DNA from 2 places in the Clostridium sp. AWRP genome. Region 1 is predicted to be linked to the other one. Evidence: riboswitches for the same ligand, from Rfam matches in the RefSeq annotation. Region 1 holds a riboswitch; the other holds the start of a gene.
What was found. Region 1 has a riboswitch for lysine ahead of DMR38_RS11215 (amino acid permease). Riboswitches for the same ligand answer to the same signal wherever they lie in the genome.

Region 1 (6,949 bases):
TCCTCCAATATAAATTATAACTTTATAGTCATTTAAATACTATATTTTATATTTTATATCTATTTCATCCTATTTGTCTACTATAGTTGTAATTATACTATATATATAATGTTATAAAGAGCATAACCTAATTAAAAAACGGTATGCTCTTTATAATTTAATTCATTCTAATTGCCATTCAAGGCAAGATATCTTTCTTAATTTTACCATACTCAACTACTATATGTCCATTAACTATTACATAATAAACTCCATTGAGTCTTTCCTTATCTAAAAAATTTCTCAACAGCATTATCTTTTAAATTTTTAACCTTTAATTCTTTGCCATAATTAGAACTATATAAAATAAATTTGTAATTACAAACTCCTTTATTGTGCTGAAAATAATTGTATGATAAAGTCACAGATTGTATAGTGGATAGCTTTAAAACAGATTGAGTTTTATTAAAACTATTATGGCATATACAAACCAAATCCCTATTTATTCCTAGTGCTGTATTTCTAAATTCCATATGCCCTATAATAAATAATATTATAAACATGGCTATGCTAAATAAAATAAAACTTGGTTTTATAAATGCAATTATGCAAGTTACACTTACCCAAAATATAATTTTTTTATAAAAAAAACTAACATATACATTACTAAGAGGTTTATTAAAATTATCTTCATACAAAAATTCATCAAGCAAATTTTTTAATATTTCATCTTTCAATTGGGTACTGCATATGGGATACAGTATAGCTTTTTCTCCTTTTTCATCTCCGTATCCAATACTTTCTATTTCTATAGTAAAATACCCAAAAGCTTGCATTAAAATAGTCTGTTTAAGATGTATACCCTTAATCTTTTCTCTATCAAAACTATAATTTTTTTTATTTAAGACTCCGTAATTTATACAAATTTTATTATTATCAGCCCACATCCTGAAATTATAATATTTTGTAAAATTATATATAATGGACAGACATAAACTTACAAATAAAATAATACAAACTATAATTGCGATTATATAAATTTTTTCATAAAAAGTTGTATAATTAAATCCTTTAAAATATTGGGATGTATCAATATTAAGTTTAAGTAATTTTTTAGCACGTTCCTCAAAAAATTGCTGTATGGCAAGCAATATAGCTAGTCCCTTAAACAGTGAATTAGAAATAATAGAATATATAAATAATTCTTTTGAACCTAAACTATAAGATTCCTGTCCATATTTATTTTTAAGTGTATTCGTATTTTCCTTAAGCAGTATACTTCTAAGCTCCTCAGCCCTATCTCTATTTAAAGTAAATTTCAATTCACTTCCATGATCCTTTGCATCTCCTGTATCAATTTTTATAGTTGCTGCATTAAAAACTTGTTCAAAGAAATTTGTTGAAATGTCAACTGTATTGATTTTTTCTAAAGGAACTTCTACTTTTTTTATGCTAAAAACCCCTTCTTTGTGATAAATAGACTTTTCTCTTATTATAAAAATGTTTTTTCTCCATTCTATAATTTCATATGCTAGAAGTAGTATTAATAAAATTACTGCAATTAAAATTCCTAATCTAAATCCAATCCACTTAATTAGGAATCCTGATGCAAAAATAATTCCTATCATTTCTTTTAATATTGTTCCTAAACTATAAAATAATTTAAAGAAATGATTTCTCTCTATCCTATCCAATTTTATCACCCAATTCTATAACATTTTTAAGGTTATTTGCGACTTTTTCAGCATCTTCCACAGCTATAGCAGGGATTTTATGTGTACCCCCTGCCGTTATAATATTTACAGAAGCTATTTTACACATTCTTTCAATTGGTCCCTGTTCTATTTTTAAATTTTGAATTCTAGAAATTGGAATTATTGTTCTTTTTCTTATGATTATACCTTCTATAAGTTCAATTTTATCTTCAAATATGCCATATTTCCACTGCTTATACTCTAAAAAAGGCCATATAAAACTATCCAAAATTGAAACAAATATTATTATTGCAGTTAAAAAATTCAAAATACATTTTAGTACTTTCATATCTTCAATTTTGGGCATTAAGAACAAATTCACACATATCACATATAAAGCTATAAATATAACACTAATTACTGTTCTTCCAATAATCCATAATTTTATAGCATTTTTGTCGATCTTATCATAATTCATAGTTAATCTCCTTTACATATCTAGTGTACTTGCTCGTATACTAATTAGTTTTACCTATATTATATATTACATAATTATACTTTCGTATTTCAAAATTTAATAAATCTTTTATAATTATTATATATTGACGTTTATATTTGTATATCATAATATGTAAATGTAAAGATTCAAATATAGAAAAATAACGAGGTAGAACTATGGACAATAATTATAAAGAATATGCCAATACTGCTGAACTTCTTAAGGTACTGGCACATCCTATTAGACTATGCATAGTCAGAGGACTATTAGATAAGGGCTGCTGTAATGTTACCCATATGCAAAATTGCCTTCAAATTCCTCAGTCAACTTTATCACAACACCTACAAAAATTAAGGACAGCAGGAATTATAGAAGGAACTAGGAACGGACTTGAAGTTAATTACAATGTTTGTAATAAAACAGCTATTGATTTAATTCATGTTTTATTTAAGTAATTTCAATGATCTATAGAGTTCAAACAAAAAAATCAACTTATACTCCAAATATTTTTTACAACATTCAGCTCGATTAAATATTGTAAAAATATGCCTACGTATAAGTTGATTTTTAAGTTAGAAAACTCCTTAGGACTAATAATCTTTCATACAAAAGGGCTCAAGCAATATCCTTATCCATAACTATTAATTCTTAATTCTCAATTTTTAATTGTACTTTAATAGCTATACAGAATTTTTTCTTAACTTTACTTCTTGTTTACTTGGATAAATGGTATCAGAATATATATAATCTACGCCCATTTTAGCAGCTCTTTTAAAATCTTGTCTTCTATCAATTGTCCAACAAAATACCTTTAACCCATCTTTATGCGCCAATTGTACAATTTTCTTAGTAAGTAAATCATATCTGGAATCTAAAGCTACAGCCCCTATAGACTTTGCATACATATAACCATGGAGTCTACTATTGGGATTTATAATTGGCATTATACGAATCTCATTATCTTTACTTTTTAAATATTCCAAAGCTGGATAATTAAATGAATGGACGATGACTTTTTTTTCGTAACCATATTCATGGATAATATCTAAAAATGTATTAATATCTCTATTTCTTTTACTTAGAAATTTAATTTCAAATATTGGTACAAGATTGTATTTAGAACATTCCGTCAATGCTTCCTCAAATCTAGGCACTTTTAAATTAGGATATTGAGCTATATTTGCACCCTTATCAATCTTAAGCTCATCTATTTCATCTGACGACTTTTTTGTTATTAGTCCCCTTCCATTAGTTGTTCTATTAAGTGTAGGATCATGGAGTAAATATAAAACACCATCGGAGGAAGAGCATACATCTAATTCTACTCCCCAATATCCCATTTTACCTGCAACATCAATAGCAGGAATGGAATTTTCAGGAGCAAATTTATTTGCTCCACGATGAGCTATTACTATAGGTTCATTTGACATTACAGTATTATTAACTTTTTTTGGTATATTGTTCTTTCTTTTATAACTTACATTACTTAATTTATTAATTTTTATATTAGATGAATATTTAAAAGAAAGAGAATTGGTATTGTAATAAAAAGTTACAGCCATAACTTTCAAAAGTAATACAGTAAACAATATAAGGATAACATTTGTAAATATCTTTTTATAAATACTATTTCCCCCCTTATTAATAAAACTTTAAACTTAACTAAATATCTTAGCAAATCTAATCTTAGCTTAGAAATACCATACTAGACAAAAACATAATTTTTCTCATTATTACTCTTCTAATTCTATCATAAATTATCTATAATAGTCTAATTTACGAAAAATATATATAATAATTTTGCTGCATATAAGAGCCAAAATTATTCCTCCTAATACATCTATATGATAATGAACATATAAATATAGTCTAAAAAAAGATATCAAAAATGTTAGGGTAAAATAATCATCATATAAAGCATAGCAAAAAAGTTTCCAGAAAGTTAAACTTCCTGGAAACTTTTTATCAAAATATTATTTCATATTTTCCACTTCTTTTTCTATACTATTAAAATCTACATCTTCTAATTTAATAACTTTTGTACTATGCCTTTTTTTATACCATACCCATAGACCGAAGAATAAAGGCAGTCCTATATATGAAGAAATAACTCCACCCCAATCTATTTTAGCTTCTCCAAAATAAGTAATACCTTGGCCTAAGATAACCACAATACAAAGCACAAGTGCTATAATCGGACCCAGTGGAAATAATTTAGCCTTATATTTTAACTTACTAAAATCACGTTTTTGTAAAGTATAAGCCTTTCTAAAACGATAATGGCAAAATGCTATTCCAACCCAGGCTACAAATCCTGCAAGTCCTGAAGCTGCTACTAACCATACATACACCGTAGTTTCTGCATAAAATCCAGTTAAAAAACAAGCAGATGCTACTATAGTAGTAAGTATAAGTGAATTTACCGGTACTCCCCTTGAATTAACTTTTGCAAAACATGCTGGTGCATTTTTTTCTTTAGCCATAGAATATAACATTCTCGTTGAAGCATACATTCCAGAATTTCCTGCAGATAAAACAGAAGTTAAAACAACTGCATTCATAAGAGAAGCCGCTCCTGCTATACCTGCCTTTTGAAATACCATTGTAAAAGGACTTGTATCAACTCCTGCATTCATATAAGGTATAAGAGCTCCTACTACAAATATTGTACCTATATAAAATAATAATATTCTCCAAAATACAGCATTAATTGCCTTTGGTATAGTTTTTTCTGGATTTTCACTTTCTCCTGCTGCTATACCTATAAGTTCTGTACCTTGAAAAGAAAATCCTGCAATTAAGAAAACTAAAAATATAGATTTAAAGCCACCTACAAAAGGCGCATCTCCTACTGTAAAGTTTTTAAATCCTACAGGTTTTCCATTAAATATTCCACAAATAGTTGCCACACCTACAATTAAAAATACGATAACTGTAAAAACTTTTATACCAGCAAACCAAAATTCTGATTCTCCGTAGGCTTTTGCAGACAATAAATTAAGTCCAACTATAAGTACTAAAAAACATACACTCCATATAATAGACGGTACACCTGGAAACCAAAATTTCATTATCAAGGCCCCTGCCACCATTTCTGTTGCAACAGTTATAGCCCAATTGTACCAATAGTTCCATCCAAGTGCAAAACCCAGTGCCGGATCTACAAACTTAGTGGCATATGTACTAAAGGAACCTGAATCAGGCATGTACGTTGCCATTTCTCCTAAACTTGTCATTAAAAAATAAACCATAACTCCTATACAGCCATAAGCCACAAGTGCTCCTCCAGGACCCGCCTGTTTAATCGTAGCTCCTAGAGCTAAAAATAATCCTGTTCCTATAGCTCCGCCCAAAGCAATCATATTTAAATGCCTGGCTTTAAGACCTCTTTTAAGTTCATAGGTCCCCTCTTGTTTTTGTTCTGCAACACTCTGCATTTTTTTCCCCCCTTATCGGTTTTTAATTTCCGATAAGTGATATAACTAAGACGGACATAAGGTGATCATAAAAATAACCTTGAGAGTATACTCAAGGTTATATAAAGACATATTAATCCTCTAACGAATGATAGCTCTCCACAAATTAACCTTGTGACAGTTTTACATATATTTTATGTAAAACCAATTACTTAGCATTAAAGCATCTGCTAAATAACTTCGGCAAAATTTCCTTTCAAGTTGTATCATAGTGCTTAACTCCTCAACTCTACTCTTAAATTCTGCACCTCTACCTCAGTTATTCACTTATATTAATATATTATGAACTAAAACTTTAAGTTAGTCAACAGATTTTGTACTCTAAAGTACATTTTGTAAAAATATTATTGAATATGCAAAAAATATATCATATTAATCGTCAGGTACATTAATTCCTGCCATTTTCATAAGATACAGAGCATTTCTCGTTTTCGATGCACCTCTATGTAATTTATAATCAAACTGTATTTTATTATCTTTATAATATTCTCTAAAATGATAATTTTTTACTCTTTCATTACTTTCCCTCTCTATATCACATAATTCCAAATCATGAGTTGATACCATACCACAGGTATTAGAATCCATTAATTCATTTATAAGTATCTTAGCTCCAGTGTGCCTATCTATAGAATTAGTGCCTTTAAATATTTCATCTAATAAGAAAAAAATATTTTCTCCTCTATTTGCAGCTTCTACAATAGATTTTATTCTCAAAATTTCTCCATAAAAAGAAGATATATTTTTTTCTAAATTGTCACTTATTCGCATACAGGTGTAAATACTCATTATAGAACAACAAAATGATTTTGCACGAACCGGTGCCCCCGAATAAGCAAGTACTAAATTTATACCTGCTGTTCTTAAAAAAGTGCTTTTCCCAGACATATTTGATCCCGTGATAAGCGCTACTTTAGAATTTTTATTCAAATCCAGATTATTACAAACTGCCTTATCCCATAAAAGAGGATGTGCCATAGAATCTGCTTTTAAAACCAAGGAATTATCCAAAATTTGAGGCATTGTCCAATTTGAATGGTCAAATGCTATAACTGCAAGACTACTCAACATTTCAAATTTTCCAACAGTTTCAATCCAGCCATAAAGCTCACTTCCATTTTGTTCCCTCCACTTTTCAAAGGCAAACATACACTGATAATCCCAAAGGAAAAATATATTAAGTATTATATATGCAATGTTCTGGCGCTGAGATATGCTCTCTGATATCTTTTTTAGCTTATATATTTCTTCTGCTGCATTTTTCAATTTTCCATTTTGTTTTTTTAATAGCATACTTTTTA
Region 2 (6,949 bases), 1.7 Mb from region 1:
TTCGTATTCTTCTCCACAAGCTTCTTTTGCACACTCTATAGCTTTCTTTGCTATAAAGGATTCAGGTATGTTTATATTTTTAGACAGTTTCTCTATTATATGTCTGTAATAATCCTTAGACTTAAAATCCATTTCACTGTAAATTCCTGCAGGATCCATTTTCAATATTTCTTCTACATAGGACAATCTTTCAAAATTTTCTTTCCAGTTCAATGAAGATATTTCTACCATTCCACTTATGGAATTTTCCATAGAAATCTGGCATATACCTTGCTTTTGATGATTTATATTTACCATCCTTTTAACACTGCTATCTTCTTTGTCTAACTCTTCATCTATCCATTTGTATATTTCAGCATTTCCTACAAAATTATCCCTTAATGTTTTAATGAATCCTTCTGTAAAATGGGGCGTAAATTTAATATTTTTATCCTTTAACTTATGAATTATTTCATTTTCATTCTCTTTAGAATTTATAATATCCTCTGCTTCACTTTTTGCCCTCTTTCTTTCTTTTTGCATAAATACCATACGATCAGTTATACTACTTATATTTTGAATCAAAGCTATCCTTATCATTATAGGTATTGCCCAGAGTTCTCCACTTTTTAGTATCGTGTTTTCCTGATATGCATTTATGAATGTCTCTATGGTATCTTCTTTTACAGTTCCTTGAGTTTTCGATAACATTTCCCTAGCAATGTAATATATTCTAGGAAAACCCTTCATAATACCTTCAGTCATTACAGGAAGATTTTTGTAATATTTTTCAGACATATTATTTTTTATATCTTTGTATTCCTTTTTTACCAAATACAAATTATCTAAAAGCCATTCCGCACAGGATACTATTTCCTCTCTATTTTTAATTTCTTCATCAAAAAAATTGTATCCAGCTAAAATCCTTCCGTAACTTTTATCCAAACTCTTTATTAATTGCTTCTTGCAGCTTTTTCTTTGAACTGCAGATGGAACAGTTGATATTTCTCTAGCATATTTTTTTAATTCTTCTCTATCAACAATTAGTGTAGAAATATCCTCTCCTACATTTTCATTCCCACAATCAACCCTATTGAGTTTGTTATAAGTCATTATGAGCAATAAAATTATCCCTATACCTATAATGCATACAATGTAAAGCATAAAAAATCCATCCTTTCCTGTGAAAAAGAATTTTGCTTTGATTATTGTTCCCAATAAAAGCACAAAATATTAATTCACACTCAGGATGGATTTAAATTATAACATTATTTCATTTTCTATTAGATCATCAAAGGTTTGCCTTTTAGCAATTAGCCTTGCCTTTCCTTCCTTTACTAAAACTGCCGCAGGCTTTAAAATCTTATTATAGTTACTAGACATAGAATATCCATAAGCTCCTGTGGTAAACACAGCTAATATGTCACCGCTTTTGCTTTCCGGGAGCTCCACATCTTTTATCAATATGTCTCCCGATTCACATGATTTTCCAGCTATAGTAACTGTTTCTTTTGCGCCGTCATTTACTCTATTTGCTAGAACACACTCGTATTTTGCACCATATAAAGCCGGTCTTATATTGTCCGCCATGCCTCCATCTACAGATACATATTTTCTTACTCCTGGAATATTCTTTATAGAGCCTATAGTATAAAGAGTTGTTCCCGCATTACCAATTATAGACCTGCCAGGTTCTATAACAAGCGTAGGAAGTTTTAAATCAAGCTCTTTAGCTTTTTCCTTTGCCTTTTGAAGTATAATACTGCAAAAATCTTCTACAGATTTAGGTTTATCCCCTTCGGTATAGTATATTCCAAATCCTCCACCAAGGTCTAATTCCTCTACTTCACAGCCCAATTCATCTTTTATTCTTTTAACTAAATTTAACATAATTTCAACTTCGTCTTCATAAGGTTTTGTCTCAAATATTTGAGAACCTATATGACAGTGGATTCCTGCAAATTTTAAATTAGGAAAATCAACTGCACTTTTTATTATATTCATAACTTCATCATTTAACACAGTAAAACCAAATTTAGAATCTATCTGACCAGTTTTTATATAGTCATGGGTATGAGCTTCTATTCCTGGTGTCACTCTAAGGAGTATTTCTTGTATTTTTCCATATTTCCTTGCTGTAGAATTTATCTTTTCCATTTCATAAAAGTTATCTACTACAAATTTGCCTACACCTAACTTCACTCCCATTTCTATTTCATCTAAGGTTTTATTGTTTCCATGAAAATAAATTTTTTCCATAGGGAAGCCACTCTTTAAAGCAGTATACAATTCTCCATCTGACACTACATCCAAGTAAAGGCCTTCGCTGTTTATTATTTGACACATAGCTAGAGTTAAAAAGGCTTTACCTGCATAAGTGACCTTATTAGCTTTACCAGCCTCAAAAGATTTGTAATATCTCCTGCACCTATCTCTTACTAATTCTTCATCCATTACATAGAGAGGAGTCTTAAATTCTTTCACTAATTCCCCTGTACTCATCCCACCAATGTATAAAACATTGTTTCTGATTTCCATGCTACCCATCATTTTCACACTGGTTTCCTCCTAAAAGTTTTTAAGTATGCTTTTAATTTCATAAACATACTCCTAAATACACGTCAAGATTCATAATAACTATCAATAAATTTTACCCGAATAAAACTATAAATTAAATTCTTTTGCTACTACATTTATAGTCTTCATTTTATCTTCTTGTTTTATAGCACAAGTAATTCTTATCTCAGATGTAGTTATCATCTTTACACCTATATTGTTTTCTTTAAATAATTTAAGCATCTTTGAAACTACTCCAGATGTAGTTTTCATTCCTATACCAACTATTGAAAATTTAGTAATGTTTTCATCTATATCAACCTTAGTTTCTTCATTGAAATAGCTTTTTAAAATAGCAAGACAGTCTTTTAAATCAACTTTTGGTACAGTAAATGATATATTCACCTTTCCACTTACAGGTGCAGTTTGGCTTATCATATCTACATTTACTCTCTTTTCTGCTATCTTCTCAAATAAATTGGAAATAATGTTTATGTCGTTATCAATATTTGTTAATGTTATTGCTGCATCTTCATCACTTGTTGCAAGTCCTGTTACTGGTTTACTCTCTAAATTCATACTATCTACCCCCTTAATAACTGTTCCTCTTATATCACTATTGCTTAATCCCACATATACAGGTATATTATACTTTTGAGCTAATTCTATAGATCTAGAATGCATAACTTGAGCACCTAAACTTGAAAGTTCAAGCATTTCCTCATAATCTATTTCATCTAGCTTTTTAGCATCTTTATATTTTCTAGGATCTACACTGTATATGCCATCTACATCTGTATATATTTCACAACTTCCTTTTAGTTTTACAGCTATTGCAACAGCGGAGGTATCTGACCCTCCCCTTCCTAGAGTAGTTATATCTCCTTTATCATTTACACCCTGGAAACCTGCTGCAATTACAACTTTTCCTTCATCCAAACTTTTCTTTATTTTTTCTCCATTTATATCACATATAAGAGATTTGCCGTACTGTCCGCTAGTTTTTATGCCAATTTGATAAGCTGTATAACTTACAGCATCACATCCTAAATCTTTGATAGCCATAGCAAGCAGTGCACAGGACATCATTTCGCCAGTAGACAAAAGTGCATCTAATTCTCTCTTATCTGGGGTATCTGTAATTTTTTTAGAAAGGGCTATTAAGTCATCTGTAGTATCTCCCATAGCTGATACTACAACTACTAGACTGTCTCCATTTTCAACCCTACTAACTACCGTTTTTGCTACATTTTTTATCTTCTCTGGAGTTCCTACTGAACTCCCTCCATATTTCTGAACAATAATTGCCATAATACTCCTCCCTAAATTGTTGATTGTAAAAAAATAGTGTAGTAAAGGAACACAACACCTATACTACACAAACATGCATGGTCGTGTACCTTTGTAGCTCTCCACTAAAAGTATATCCATTAAATCATATAAAATGAATATGCCTTTTCAATGACAGCTTTGAACATATTATGTACAAAGCCAAAAACAGTTTCGCCAAACTAGTTTTTTCGGCTGCAGCTCCTTTCTTTATTTTTCAACGTCCGCCGACTAAAAATAAATACTGATAGTTACAGCACCTCTACCCTAAGGTAACTAATTTATTAAATTGTTCTAAGTTTATCACAAATATTTAATGATTTCAACTATTTTTTTACTCTAAATCCTTTAGAACCAGATATGACCCTTCCTATGGTAATTATTTTACCAGTTATACAATCCCTACATTGGGCAGGAGTATCACCTGTGCAAATTTTACCTGGATAGAGTGCATAAAGTTTCCTATACACACCTTCCGTTACATTTGGCATAACTACATTAGCACCACTCTGAAGAGCTATAGTTCTTCCTCTTGGATTTAAAGTTTCCATAGCTGTTGTACCGGGAAGATTAATATCCGGCATAATCAGTCTGCTTATAGCCATAACTTTAAGAGCATTTATGAACGTTCCACCTTTTTCATCTCTTAAAGGTGTATCTGCATTTGGAATAAAAGGCCCTACTCCTACCATATCTGCGTCTATTTCTTTAAAAAATAATATATCCTCTGCAAGCGACTCAAAAGTTTGTCCAGGAAGACCTATAAGACATCCTGTACCAACTTCATATCCTAACTTTCCAAGATCTTTCAAGCAGCGCTTTCTATTTTCATAACTCATCCCGGGGTCCATTTTTGCATACAATTCCGGATCCGTAGTTTCTATCCTTATTAAATATCTATCTGCTCCAGCTTCTTTAAAAGCTTTATATTCTTCAAAAGTTTTTTCACCTATACTGAGAGTTACAGCTATGTCCATTTTTTTTATATTTGATATTATGTATTTTAGCTTATCTACCGTATAGTAATCGTCTTCTCCAGACTGCAAAACAACTGTTTTGTAGCCGTACCCTACTGCTTTTTTTGCTAATTCAATTATTTTATCCGGCTCTATTCTATACCTTTTAATATTTTTATTATCACGTCTAAGTCCGCAGTACATGCAATTTCTTTTGCATATATTAGAAAATTCTATAAGTCCTCTTAAATGCACTTCATCCCCTACATATTTTTTTCTTACTCTGTCTGCCGCTTTAAAAAGTTCTTCATCATGCTCTTTACTGTTAAATAATTCAACTATTTCACTTTTATCAAGTGTATGATTTAATTCAGCTTTTTCAATTGATTCTAGTAATTTATCCCCCATAGCCCATATCTCCTTTATCAAGTGATTCTTAGGTTCAGATGGAGTTTGCTTATAAGGATTACTCTCTCCAGCTAAACCTTAGAAGAACTTATCCAGACGCGTAGCAGTGCTTATCCCCCCACTTTGGTAGAAAAGCAGATTCCAAATCTTTGATTTGGTGATAGTCGCTTTCGCTGTGTGCGATGGGAGTATTAGCAATGGTAGCAATTGGATAAACAAACACTAAGCTTCAGGATAATTTATTTAAACCTGAAGCTTAGTAAACTTTTAATTAATCGAGGAAGTCTTATACACATATAATTCATGCAGTGCCCTTGTAGCCATTATATATTTTAATGTATTTTCATTTTTTTCACAGGTATCTATCATTATAACTGCATCAAATTCTAAACCTTTGGCAAAATAACTTGGAAGTACAACTTCACCGCTGGAATAAATCATATCTTCTCTATCGAGCACATTTATATGAATTCTTGCTTTTATTAAATTACCTATAGCTTCTGTGTCTTTTAAATCCCTGCAAATTATGGCTATACTTTCATAACCTCTTTCTTTTAATTTTACAACATTATCGAGTATTTTGTCCACAAGTTCTTTGGAATTATCTGCCCTTTTTTCCACAACTTTTTTTCCACTTCTAACTAGAGGTACGGTTTTATCCCCATCTAGATATTTATTTGCATAATCAATTATTTCATTTGTGGATCTATAGCTTTTATTTAATGAAAAACGCTTTATCTCTAAATCCGGAAGTATGCTTTCCAATTTCTCCACGGCAGGTATCTCTTTTGAAAATATAATTTTCTGATTGGTATCTCCTACTATAGTAAAAGATCTGCACCTTGTAAGTTCATAAATAACCCGAAACTGCAGCGGAGAATAATCTTGCGCTTCATCTATCACTATATGTCTTACTTCATCTCTATATCTTAACCCTTCCAACTTTATTTTTAAATATAAAATAGGAGCTAAGTCATCATAAATCAGCAGTTTATTTCCATTAAAATCATTGTATAATGTAATTACATCAGGATTTTTAAGCCAGATTAACTTATTTTTTTTGATATTAATTACTTCTTTTACTACATCTCTTATATCATTTCGTCTTTTATACTCCAGCTCATTTCCACAATCATTTAGTTCATTTTCCGTTAGACTCTTCACCTTATTCTCATATTCTTTTTGTATAGATATTATTAGCCTGTTTCTTTCATCCCTTACTTTTGAGTATATGACTCTTTTTATCCTGGCACTTCTCTTAAACAGAGGCATATCCTTAAAATAATAATTAAACATCTTATCTATGTCTTCTCCAGATATTATAAGTTTATCGTAAAAATACACATCCTCTATCTTAAAACAATCTTTTTCCAAGCCGCCAATAAAATCATCTATATCCTGCACATATTGTAAAGAACCCTTATACTTAATTTCTTCAGAAAAATCTTTTTGGTGACTTAATACTTTTTCCATATAATCCTTAAAATCCATTATATAAGGCACATTTAGCATATCCTCTGCAAATTCTCTGAAAGTAATTTGAGTAACCTTTTCCTCTCCTAAACTTGGAAGTACAAGTGAAATATAATCTATAAATATGCTATTAGGACCTAATATCAGTACCTTTCCTTGAAGAACCTTTCTATAATTGTATAATAAGTAAGCTACTCGATGCAGTGCTATAGTAGTTTTTCCACTTCCTGCTACTCCATTTACCACAA

Region 2: another riboswitch for lysine. It lies ahead of DMR38_RS19100 (aspartate kinase); the one in region 1 lies ahead of DMR38_RS11215 (amino acid permease).

What each region holds. Positions count from the first base shown of each region.
Region 1 is NZ_CP029758.2:2,426,876-2,433,824, forward strand. Features, by position in the region: gene DMR38_RS11195 (PH domain-containing protein) at 267-1,682, opposite strand; gene DMR38_RS11200 (PH domain-containing protein) at 1,666-2,151, opposite strand; gene DMR38_RS11205 (metalloregulator ArsR/SmtB family transcription factor) at 2,349-2,627, shown strand; gene DMR38_RS11210 (glycerophosphodiester phosphodiesterase family protein) at 2,853-3,761, opposite strand; partial or broken gene DMR38_RS22630 (phosphatase PAP2 family protein) at 3,930-4,100, opposite strand; gene DMR38_RS11215 (amino acid permease) at 4,146-5,609, opposite strand; lysine riboswitch at 5,733-5,909, opposite strand; gene DMR38_RS11220 (MutS family DNA mismatch repair protein) at 6,021-6,949, opposite strand, start outside.
Region 2 is NZ_CP029758.2:4,087,061-4,094,009, forward strand. Features, by position in the region: gene DMR38_RS19090 (glucoamylase family protein) at 1-1,143, opposite strand, end outside; gene lysA (diaminopimelate decarboxylase) at 1,240-2,535, opposite strand; gene DMR38_RS19100 (aspartate kinase) at 2,644-3,846, opposite strand; lysine riboswitch at 3,933-4,137, opposite strand; gene hydE ([FeFe] hydrogenase H-cluster radical SAM maturase HydE) at 4,191-5,228, opposite strand; gene DMR38_RS19110 (UvrD-helicase domain-containing protein) at 5,496-6,949, opposite strand, start outside.